Antarctobacter heliothermus: one gene and its partner. The main gene of each other region encodes a partner of the protein of the gene in region 2 in a complex. Links are inferred from orthologs where the notes say so. Each region holds a gene or a part of one and is shown on either strand. Other genes may lie near its edges.

What was found.
Region 1: the proteins of mfd (region 2) and uvrA are in contact, whole or in part, in a crystal structure (PDB 4DFC), measured with the Escherichia coli proteins. The link is inferred for Antarctobacter heliothermus from one-to-one orthologs.

The regions. Positions count from the first base shown.
Region 1 is NZ_CP022540.1:2,983,831-2,987,514, reverse strand. What follows is about bases 1-3,432. They hold uvrA (excinuclease ABC subunit UvrA), read right to left. Parts: upstream 3,060-3,432; coding sequence 201-3,059; downstream 1-200. Other genes in these bases: ANTHELSMS3_RS14220 (VWA domain-containing protein), read left to right, coding at 3,285-3,432; ANTHELSMS3_RS14230 (YgaP family membrane protein), read left to right, coding at 1-150. In the rest of the region: more of ANTHELSMS3_RS14220, read left to right, coding at 3,433-3,684. UniProt on the Escherichia coli protein: The UvrABC repair system catalyzes the recognition and processing of DNA lesions. UvrA is an ATPase and a DNA-binding protein. A damage recognition complex composed of 2 UvrA and 2 UvrB subunits scans DNA for abnormalities.
Region 2 is NZ_CP022540.1:3,260,646-3,265,082, reverse strand. Bases 447-4,437 are described here. They hold mfd (transcription-repair coupling factor), read right to left. Parts: upstream 4,130-4,437; coding sequence 647-4,129; downstream 447-646. Other genes in these bases: ANTHELSMS3_RS15695 (component of SufBCD complex), read right to left, coding at 4,196-4,437. Outside these bases: ANTHELSMS3_RS15705 (TadE family protein), read right to left, coding at 1-175. UniProt on the Escherichia coli protein: Couples transcription and DNA repair by recognizing RNA polymerase (RNAP) stalled at DNA lesions. Mediates ATP-dependent release of RNAP and its truncated transcript from the DNA, and recruitment of nucleotide excision repair machinery to the damaged site.

The sequences.
Region 1 (3,684 bases), 280 kb from region 2 along the record:
ATCGTGGCGATCATCGCCTTTTTCACGGTCTCGGGCAGCTGGTCTTGGCTGTTGCTGGTTGTGGGCATCGTGATGCTGGCCACCGCCGCACTGGGCACCTGCCCGCCCTACGCCCTGCTGGGCATCAACACCTGCAAGCTCAAATCCTGAGCTTGCCAGCGGCGGGGCCCTCACTGGGCCCCGCGCGCCAACGTCAGACGTTATTCCGCCGCCACCTTGCGCGGCTGCAACATCGGTTTGAGATACCGACCGGTGTGTGACGCCTCGACCTCGGCCACCTGTTCCGGCGTCCCTTCGGCCACGATCTGACCGCCGCCATCGCCGCCCTCGGGGCCGATGTCGATGATCCAGTCGGCGGTTTTCACCACGTCCAGATTGTGTTCAATCACCACAACCGTGTTGCCGCCTTCGACCAGTTCGTGCAGCACTTCCAACAGCTTGCGCACGTCTTCAAAATGCAGGCCCGTGGTCGGTTCATCCAGAATATATAGCGTGCGGCCCGTGGACCGTTTGGCCAGTTCCTTGGACAGCTTGACCCGCTGCGCCTCACCGCCTGACAGGGTCGTCGCCTGTTGGCCAACCTTGATATAGCCAAGACCGACGCGTGCCAGCGCATCCATCTTGTCCCGGATTGACGGCACCGCCTTGAAAAACTCCTGCGCGTCCTCAACGGTCATATCAAGAACGCCAGCTATGCTCTTGCCCTTGAACAGAATTTCCAATGTCTCGCGGTTGTACCGCGCGCCTTTGCAGGTCTCACAGGTGACATAGACATCCGGCAAAAAGTGCATCTCGATCTTGATGACACCATCCCCCTGACAGGCCTCACAGCGCCCCCCCTTGACGTTGAACGAAAACCGCCCCGGTTTATAGCCACGCGCCTTGGCCTCTGGCAGCCCGGCGAACCAATCACGGATTGGGGTAAAGGCCCCGGTGTACGTCGCCGGATTAGACCGCGGAGTCCGCCCGATGGGCCGCTGGTCGATGTCGATCACCTTGTCCAGATGCTCCAGCCCCTTGATCGTCTCGCAGGGCGCAGGCGTCTGGCGGGCACCATTCAGGGCCATGCTGGCAGTCTTGAACAGCGTCTCAATCGTCAGTGTCGACTTACCGCCGCCGGACACGCCGGTCACGCAGACAAACTTGCCCAGTGGGAACTCCGCGGTCACCTCTTTGAGGTTGTTGCCCGTGGCCTTTACCACCTTGAGTTTCTTGCGGTTCCCTTTGCGCCGCTCCGCAGGCACCGCAATTTCACGCGCGCCTGACAGGTACTGCCCGGTCAGGCTGGCCGGGTCGTTCTGGATCTCTTCGGGCGTGCCTTTGGCCACCACTTGCCCGCCATGCACCCCGGCACCGGGGCCAATATCAAAGACGTAATCCGCCTCGCGGATCGCCTCTTCGTCGTGTTCGACCACGATCACCGTATTGCCCTGATCGCGCAGGTTTTTCAGCGTATCCAGCAGGCGTGAATTGTCCCGCTGGTGCAGACCGATCGACGGCTCATCCAGCACATACAACACCCCGGTCAGGCCAGAGCCAATCTGGCTGGCCAGCCGGATACGCTGGCTCTCACCACCGGACAGCGTGCCGGAAGACCGGCTAAGCGTGAGATACTCAAGCCCGACATTGTTCAGGAACCCCAGCCGCTCACGGATTTCCTTGAGAATGGCGCGGGCGATTTCGTTCTTCTGCTTGGTCAGGCTGGCGGGCACGGTTTCGCACCAGTCGAACGCCTGTTTGATCGACATTTCGACCACCTGACCCACATGCAGATCGGCGATCTTGACCGCCAACGCCTCTTCCCGCAGGCGATAACCGCCGCAGGTGCCACAGGGCCGGTTGTTCTGATAGCGTTCGAACTCTTCTCGGATCCAGTTGCTGTCGGTCTCGCGATAGCGGCGTTCCATGTTGGGGATCACCCCCTCAAACACGCGGCTGACCTGATAGATGCGTCCGCCTTCGTCATAGCGGAACTGGATTTCCTCATCGCCAGACCCGTACAGGAACACCTGATGCACATGGGCGGGCAAGTCTTTCCAGCGCGCCTTTTTGTCAAATTCGTAATGTTTGGCGATGGCTTCGATGGTTTGCAGGAAATAGGGCGACTTGCCCTTGCGCCACGGCGCCAGCGCGCCATCGCTGATCTTCAGCGTCTGGTCCGGCACCACAAGGCGTTCGTCAAAGAACAGCTCCTTGCCCAGCCCGTCGCAGACCGGGCAGGCCCCGAAGGGCGCATTGAACGAAAACAGCCGGGGTTCGATTTCCGGGATGGTAAATCCGCTGACCGGACAGGCAAAATTCTCGGAAAAGGTGATCCGCTCCGGGTCGCCCTCTTTCGGCGCGGTTTCCAGCACGGCGATGCCATCGGCCAGATCCAGCGCGGTACGAAACGAATCCGCCAGACGGGTTTCCATGCCCTCGCGCACCACGATCCGGTCGACGACCACGTCGATGTCATGGCGGAACTTCTTGTCCAGCACCGGCGGATCGTCGAGTTCGTGGAACGCGCCGTTCACCTTGACCCGCTGGAACCCCTGCTTGCGCAACTCAAGGAATTCCTTGCGGTATTCGCCTTTGCGGTCGCGCACGATGGGGGCCAGCAGATAGCCGCGCGTGCCGTCCTCCATGGTCATGACCCGGTCGACCATGTCCTGCACCTGCTGCGCCTCGATCGGCAGGCCGGTGGCGGGGCTATAGGGCGTGCCAACACGCGCAAACAGCAGGCGCATGTAGTCGTAAATCTCGGTCACCGTGCCAACGGTCGAGCGCGGGTTCTTCGACGTCGTTTTCTGCTCAATGGAAATCGCGGGAGACAGACCGCTGATGTGATCCACATCCGGCTTTTCCATCATGTCGAGGAATTGCCGCGCATAGGCGCTCAGCGACTCGACATAGCGGCGCTGGCCCTCGGCATAGATCGTGTCGAACGCCAACGAGGACTTGCCCGACCCGGACAGCCCGGTGATCACAACCAGTTCGTCGCGCGGGATGTCCACGTCGATGGACTTCAGGTTGTGCTCGCGCGCGCCGCGCACCTCGATCTTCTTGAGTTCCGGCATGTCTGACCCCCGGTATTGCAACCCGAGTGTACATAGGGGGATTCCCCGCCTTCGCCAATCGAAAAGCGTGAACGAAGTGTGAACATTCCGGTGACGACCCACAAAGCGGCGGTCTCGTGCCGCAAAGACCGTCGGAAATGCACCGCAACAGTCAGGGAAACCATTCCTTGCCCCAACGCGACACAGGGTGCAGGCTGTGCGCATTACCGCCAAAGGGGGATTTCCATGACACGGTTTCGCCGCGCCGCATTGGCGCTTTGTGTACTGCCCGGCCTTGCCACGGCGCAGGAGGACGTGAACTCCATCCTCGTGCTGGATGCGTCAGGCTCCATGTGGGGGCAAATCGACGGAGTCACCAAGATCGAGATCGCGCAGGGCGTGGTCGGCGATCTGCTGCGTACCCTGCCCCAGACGCAATCCATCGGCCTGACCGCCTATGGCCACCGCACCAAGGGCGACTGCACCGACATCGAAACGCTGGTCCTGCCCGGTGCGGCCAGCCGCGACGCCATCGGCGCTGCGGTGAATCAACTGCGCCCGCGCGGCAAGACACCGATGACCGATGCCGTTGTCGCCGCCGCCACGGCGCTGAAATACACCGAAGACCCCGCCACCGTGATCCTCG
Region 2 (4,437 bases):
GCGCCACCTCATATGTCATTTGCTGTACATTTCCGGCGACTACCGCATATAGCGCCAACCAGCAGCATCCAGTTATCAAGGTGATGAACGCAGGAAAAAGGATAGCGAACTCTACTGTTGAACTACCCTCTTCCGAAGAAATAATCTTCTTGGCTCTGTTTCTATCATCCAGCATGATTTCAATTTCCTCGGCGCACCTAAAAACAATTTCAGGTTGCGACCCGATTGGACCAAATTCTTGTCCCAATTGTGTCGAAATCAAGCCTTTCAGAAAATGCGAAGCAAAACAGACGAATTAGTCTTCAAGACAGATTGATCTCACACCTCCGTTAACCTTTGATTAACCTTTGATTAACCATTAGTAACGAGGTTTGGGACGCTGTACCCGTGATCCACAGGCATTTCTACGACTTTGGTTCTATAGTGGCACCTTCGTGGCACGCCAGTCGATCGTCAGGGACGCATTCAACCAGAAGGAGATGCATCGAGAGGATGCCGAACCCTTAGACTAAATCAAAATGAGATAAGTAAATCGAAGGCTCGATCACACCTATATGTGACCCGGTTATTGCACAATTAACAGGCACAATTCTCAATCATGGGTTCAATTCACCAGTGTGACTATGGGCAATTCGTGCGGTTCGGATCAGGTTGTCGCCTTGCGTTTTTTCAGGACACCGGCGTGCTCGGCAAGATCGCGGGCGATGGCAAAGGCCCCCTGGATCTTGTCCTTGTCGCGTTTCCACTCGCGCCGCACCACGATCTTGTTGTCCTTGACGCGCGCCTGCCCGTCCTGCGCGGTGATGAAGGCCACAAGTCCCTCGGGCGAGGCGAATTTGTCGTTGTGGAACTGGATCGTCGCCCCCTTTGGCCCGCCGTCCAGTTTGGCGATCCCGGCGCGTTTGCACATCGCCTTGATCCGCACCACCAGCAACAAGGTGTTTACCTCCCGCGGCAGCTTGCCGAAACGGTCGATCAACTCGGCGGCAAAGCCCTCTAGCTCGACCTTTGTGGTCAGCGAGGACAGGCGACGGTACAGACCAAGGCGCACGTCCAGATCTGGCACAAACGTCTCAGGGATCAGCACCGGCACGCCCAGATTGATCTGAGGCGCCCATTGATCGTCGGCCTCTGACAGACCCTCCATCTCTCCGGCGCGGATCTTGGCAATCGCCTCTTCCAGCATCGACTGGTACAACTCGTAGCCCACGTCACGCATCTGGCCGGACTGTTCTTCACCCAGCAGATTGCCCGCGCCGCGAATATCCAGATCCTGCGAGGCAAGAGTGAAGCCCGCCCCCAACGTATCCAGACTGCCCAGCAAGCGCAGACGCTTTTCTGCGGTGGTGGTCAGCTTGGCGCGCGGTTTGGTCGTCAGATAGGCATAGGCGCGGGTCTTGGACCGGCCCACACGGCCCCGGATCTGGTACAGCTGGCTGAGGCCGAACATGTCGGCCCGGTGCACCACCATGGTGTTGGCGGTGGGGATGTCCAGACCGGATTCCACGATGGTTGTCGCCACCAGCACATCGTATTTGCCGTCATAAAAGGCGTTCATGCGGTCGTCCAGGTCCCCCGCTGCCATTTGGCCGTGGGCGACGACATAGGACACTTCCGGCACTTGTTCCTTCAGGAACTCCTCGACCTCTGGCAGGTCGGTCAGGCGCGGCACCACAAAGAAGGACTGGCCGCCGCGATAGTGTTCGCGCAACAGGCCCTCACGGATCGTCACCGGGTCAAATTCACTGACGTAGGTACGGATCGACAGACGGTCCACGGGCGGCGTGCCGATAATCGACAGATCGCGCACCCCGGTCAGCGACAGTTGCAGTGTGCGCGGGATCGGAGTCGCGGTCAGGGTCAGGACGTGAATGTCCGACCGCAGTTGCTTTAGCCGTTCCTTGTGCTGGACGCCAAAGCGCTGCTCTTCATCAATGATCAACAGGCCAAGGTTGTTGAACCGGATGCCCTTGGCCAGCAGCGCATGGGTGCCGACCGCAATGTCCACGGTGCCCTTGGAAATGCCCTCACGGGTCAGTGCCGCCTGTTTTGTGCCGACAAAACGCGACAAGGGCGACACCTGCACGGGAAAGCCGCGGAACCGTTCGGCAAAGCTGTTGTAGTGCTGGCGTGCCAGCAGCGTAGTCGGTGCTATCACAGCGACCTGTACGCCGGACATGGCCGCCACAAAGGCGGCGCGCATGGCGACCTCTGTCTTGCCAAAGCCCACGTCGCCACAGATCAGGCGGTCCATCGGCTGGCCGGAATGCATGTCCTCCATGACATCTTCGATGGCCTTTAGCTGGTCATCCGTCTCTTGATAGGGAAAGCGCGCGGAAAAGGACTCAAACGCGCCCGGTGGCGGGTCCATGATCGGGGCTTTGCGCAAGGCACGTTCGGCAGCGATGCGGATCAGGCGATCCGCCATCTCGCGGATGCGTTCCTTCAGCTTGGCCTTTTTGGCCTGCCACGCGCCGCCGCCCAGCTTGTCCAGCAGGCCCTCTTCGTGACCGTATTTGGACAACAGTTCGATGTTCTCGACCGGCAGATACAGCTTTGAACTTTCAGCATATTCCAGTAGTAGGCATTCATGCGCTGCCCCTGCTGCGGTGACCACCTCCATCCCCAGATACCGGCCGATACCGTGGTCGACATGGACTACCAGATCGCCGGGTGACAGCGATTGATGTTCAGTCAGGAAGTTCTCGGCCTTGCGGCGTTTCTTGGGCTGCCGAATAAGGCGGTCGCCCAGCACGTCCTGTTCGGAAATGACCGTCAGGCGCACCTTGTCGTCCCCCGTCTCCCAAGGGGCGACAAAGCCCGCCTCCAAAGGCCAGACCGCCAGATGCAGCCCGCGCTTGCCAATCCGGGTGCCGTTGGTAACGGGGATCGCCTCGGCCAGCCCCTCGTCCTCAATCAGGCCCGTCAGGCGTTCGCGCGCGCCTTCGGAATAGGAGGCGATAACAACCGGTCCGTCCTGCAATCTCGCCTTAACATGGGCAGCCAAGGCACTAAAAAGGCTGATGTTTTCTTGTTGCCGCTCAGGCGAGAAATTCCGCCCGATACGCCCGCCTGCGTCCACGACACCGGGGCCAGTGGCCTGTGGCAGCGGATGAAACTGCACCTCGCGCCGCGCACCAAGGGCGGCAGACCATGCATCATCGTCCAAATAAAGGGATCCGGGCGGGATCGGCTTGTAAACCGTGCTGCCCAGAGACTTTTTCTGGCTCATGGCGTGTCGGCGTGCATCGAACTGATCGGCGATGCTGTCCCAGCGCGACAGGCGCGAAGGCGTCAGTTGATCGTCCAGCACAACCGGCGCGCCGGGCAGATAGTCGAACAAAGTTTCCAGCCGCTGATGGAAGAACGGCAACCAGTGTTCGACACCCTGATGCTTGCGACCAGCACTAACCGCCTCATACAGCGGATCATCGGTGCCCGCCGCACCGAATTCGATCCGGTAATTCTGGCGGAACCGCGTGATCGCCGCCTCGTCTAGGATCACCTCGGACACGGGCGCCAGTTCCACCACGTCCAGCTTTTCCGTCGTCCGCTGCGACGCCGGATCGAACCGCCGTGCTCCGTCCAGCACATCACCGAAGAAATCCAAACGCACCGGCCCGCCGTCCCCCGGCGGAAAGATATCGATGATGCCGCCGCGCACCGCGTAGTCACCGGGTTCCGTGACCGTGGGTGCCTGACTGAATCCCATGCGTACCAAAAAGGCGCGCAGCCCGGCCTCGTCCACCCGGTCACCGACCCGCGCGGTAAAGGCCGCCTCGCGCAGAACGTCGCGGGCGGGCAGGTACTGCATCGCCGCCGAGAGCGTCGTCAGCAAGACAAAATGCGTCGGCCCGCCATGCACCAGGGTCGCCAACGTCGCCATGCGCGCGGCCGAGATATCGGCATTGGGCGACACCCGGTCATAGGGCAGGCAGTCCCAGGCGGGAAACACCATCACCGGCATGTCGGGCGCAAAGAAGGTCAGCGCATCGCGCATGGCCGCCAGCCGTTTGTCGTCGCGCGCGATGTGGATCACCGGACCTTTGGCCCGCGCCACCTCACGCAGCACCAGACGGGCGTCATAGCCCTCGGGCGCGCCGCCCATGATGATACGATGTTCTGTCATGATGGCTCAAATGGCGCGCCGGGCGCGCCGCGTCAACCGCGCACAGGCCGGATCAAACCGATACGATCAGAAGGCAAGAACCGTCAGGTTCATGTACATGCCCCACAGCGCGGTGCAAAAAATCGACACGACACCGATGAACTGCGTCAGCATCCGGTGTAGGCGCAACCGCCGCCACAGCGCCTCACCCGCGTTCTCACCTGCCTGAATGCGCCGGGCCGAACTGATGCTGAGCAGCCCGACAAACATCATCGGAAAGGCCAACATGAAAACGGCCTGCGCGAACTCTACCCAGTAAAAAAAGCCAA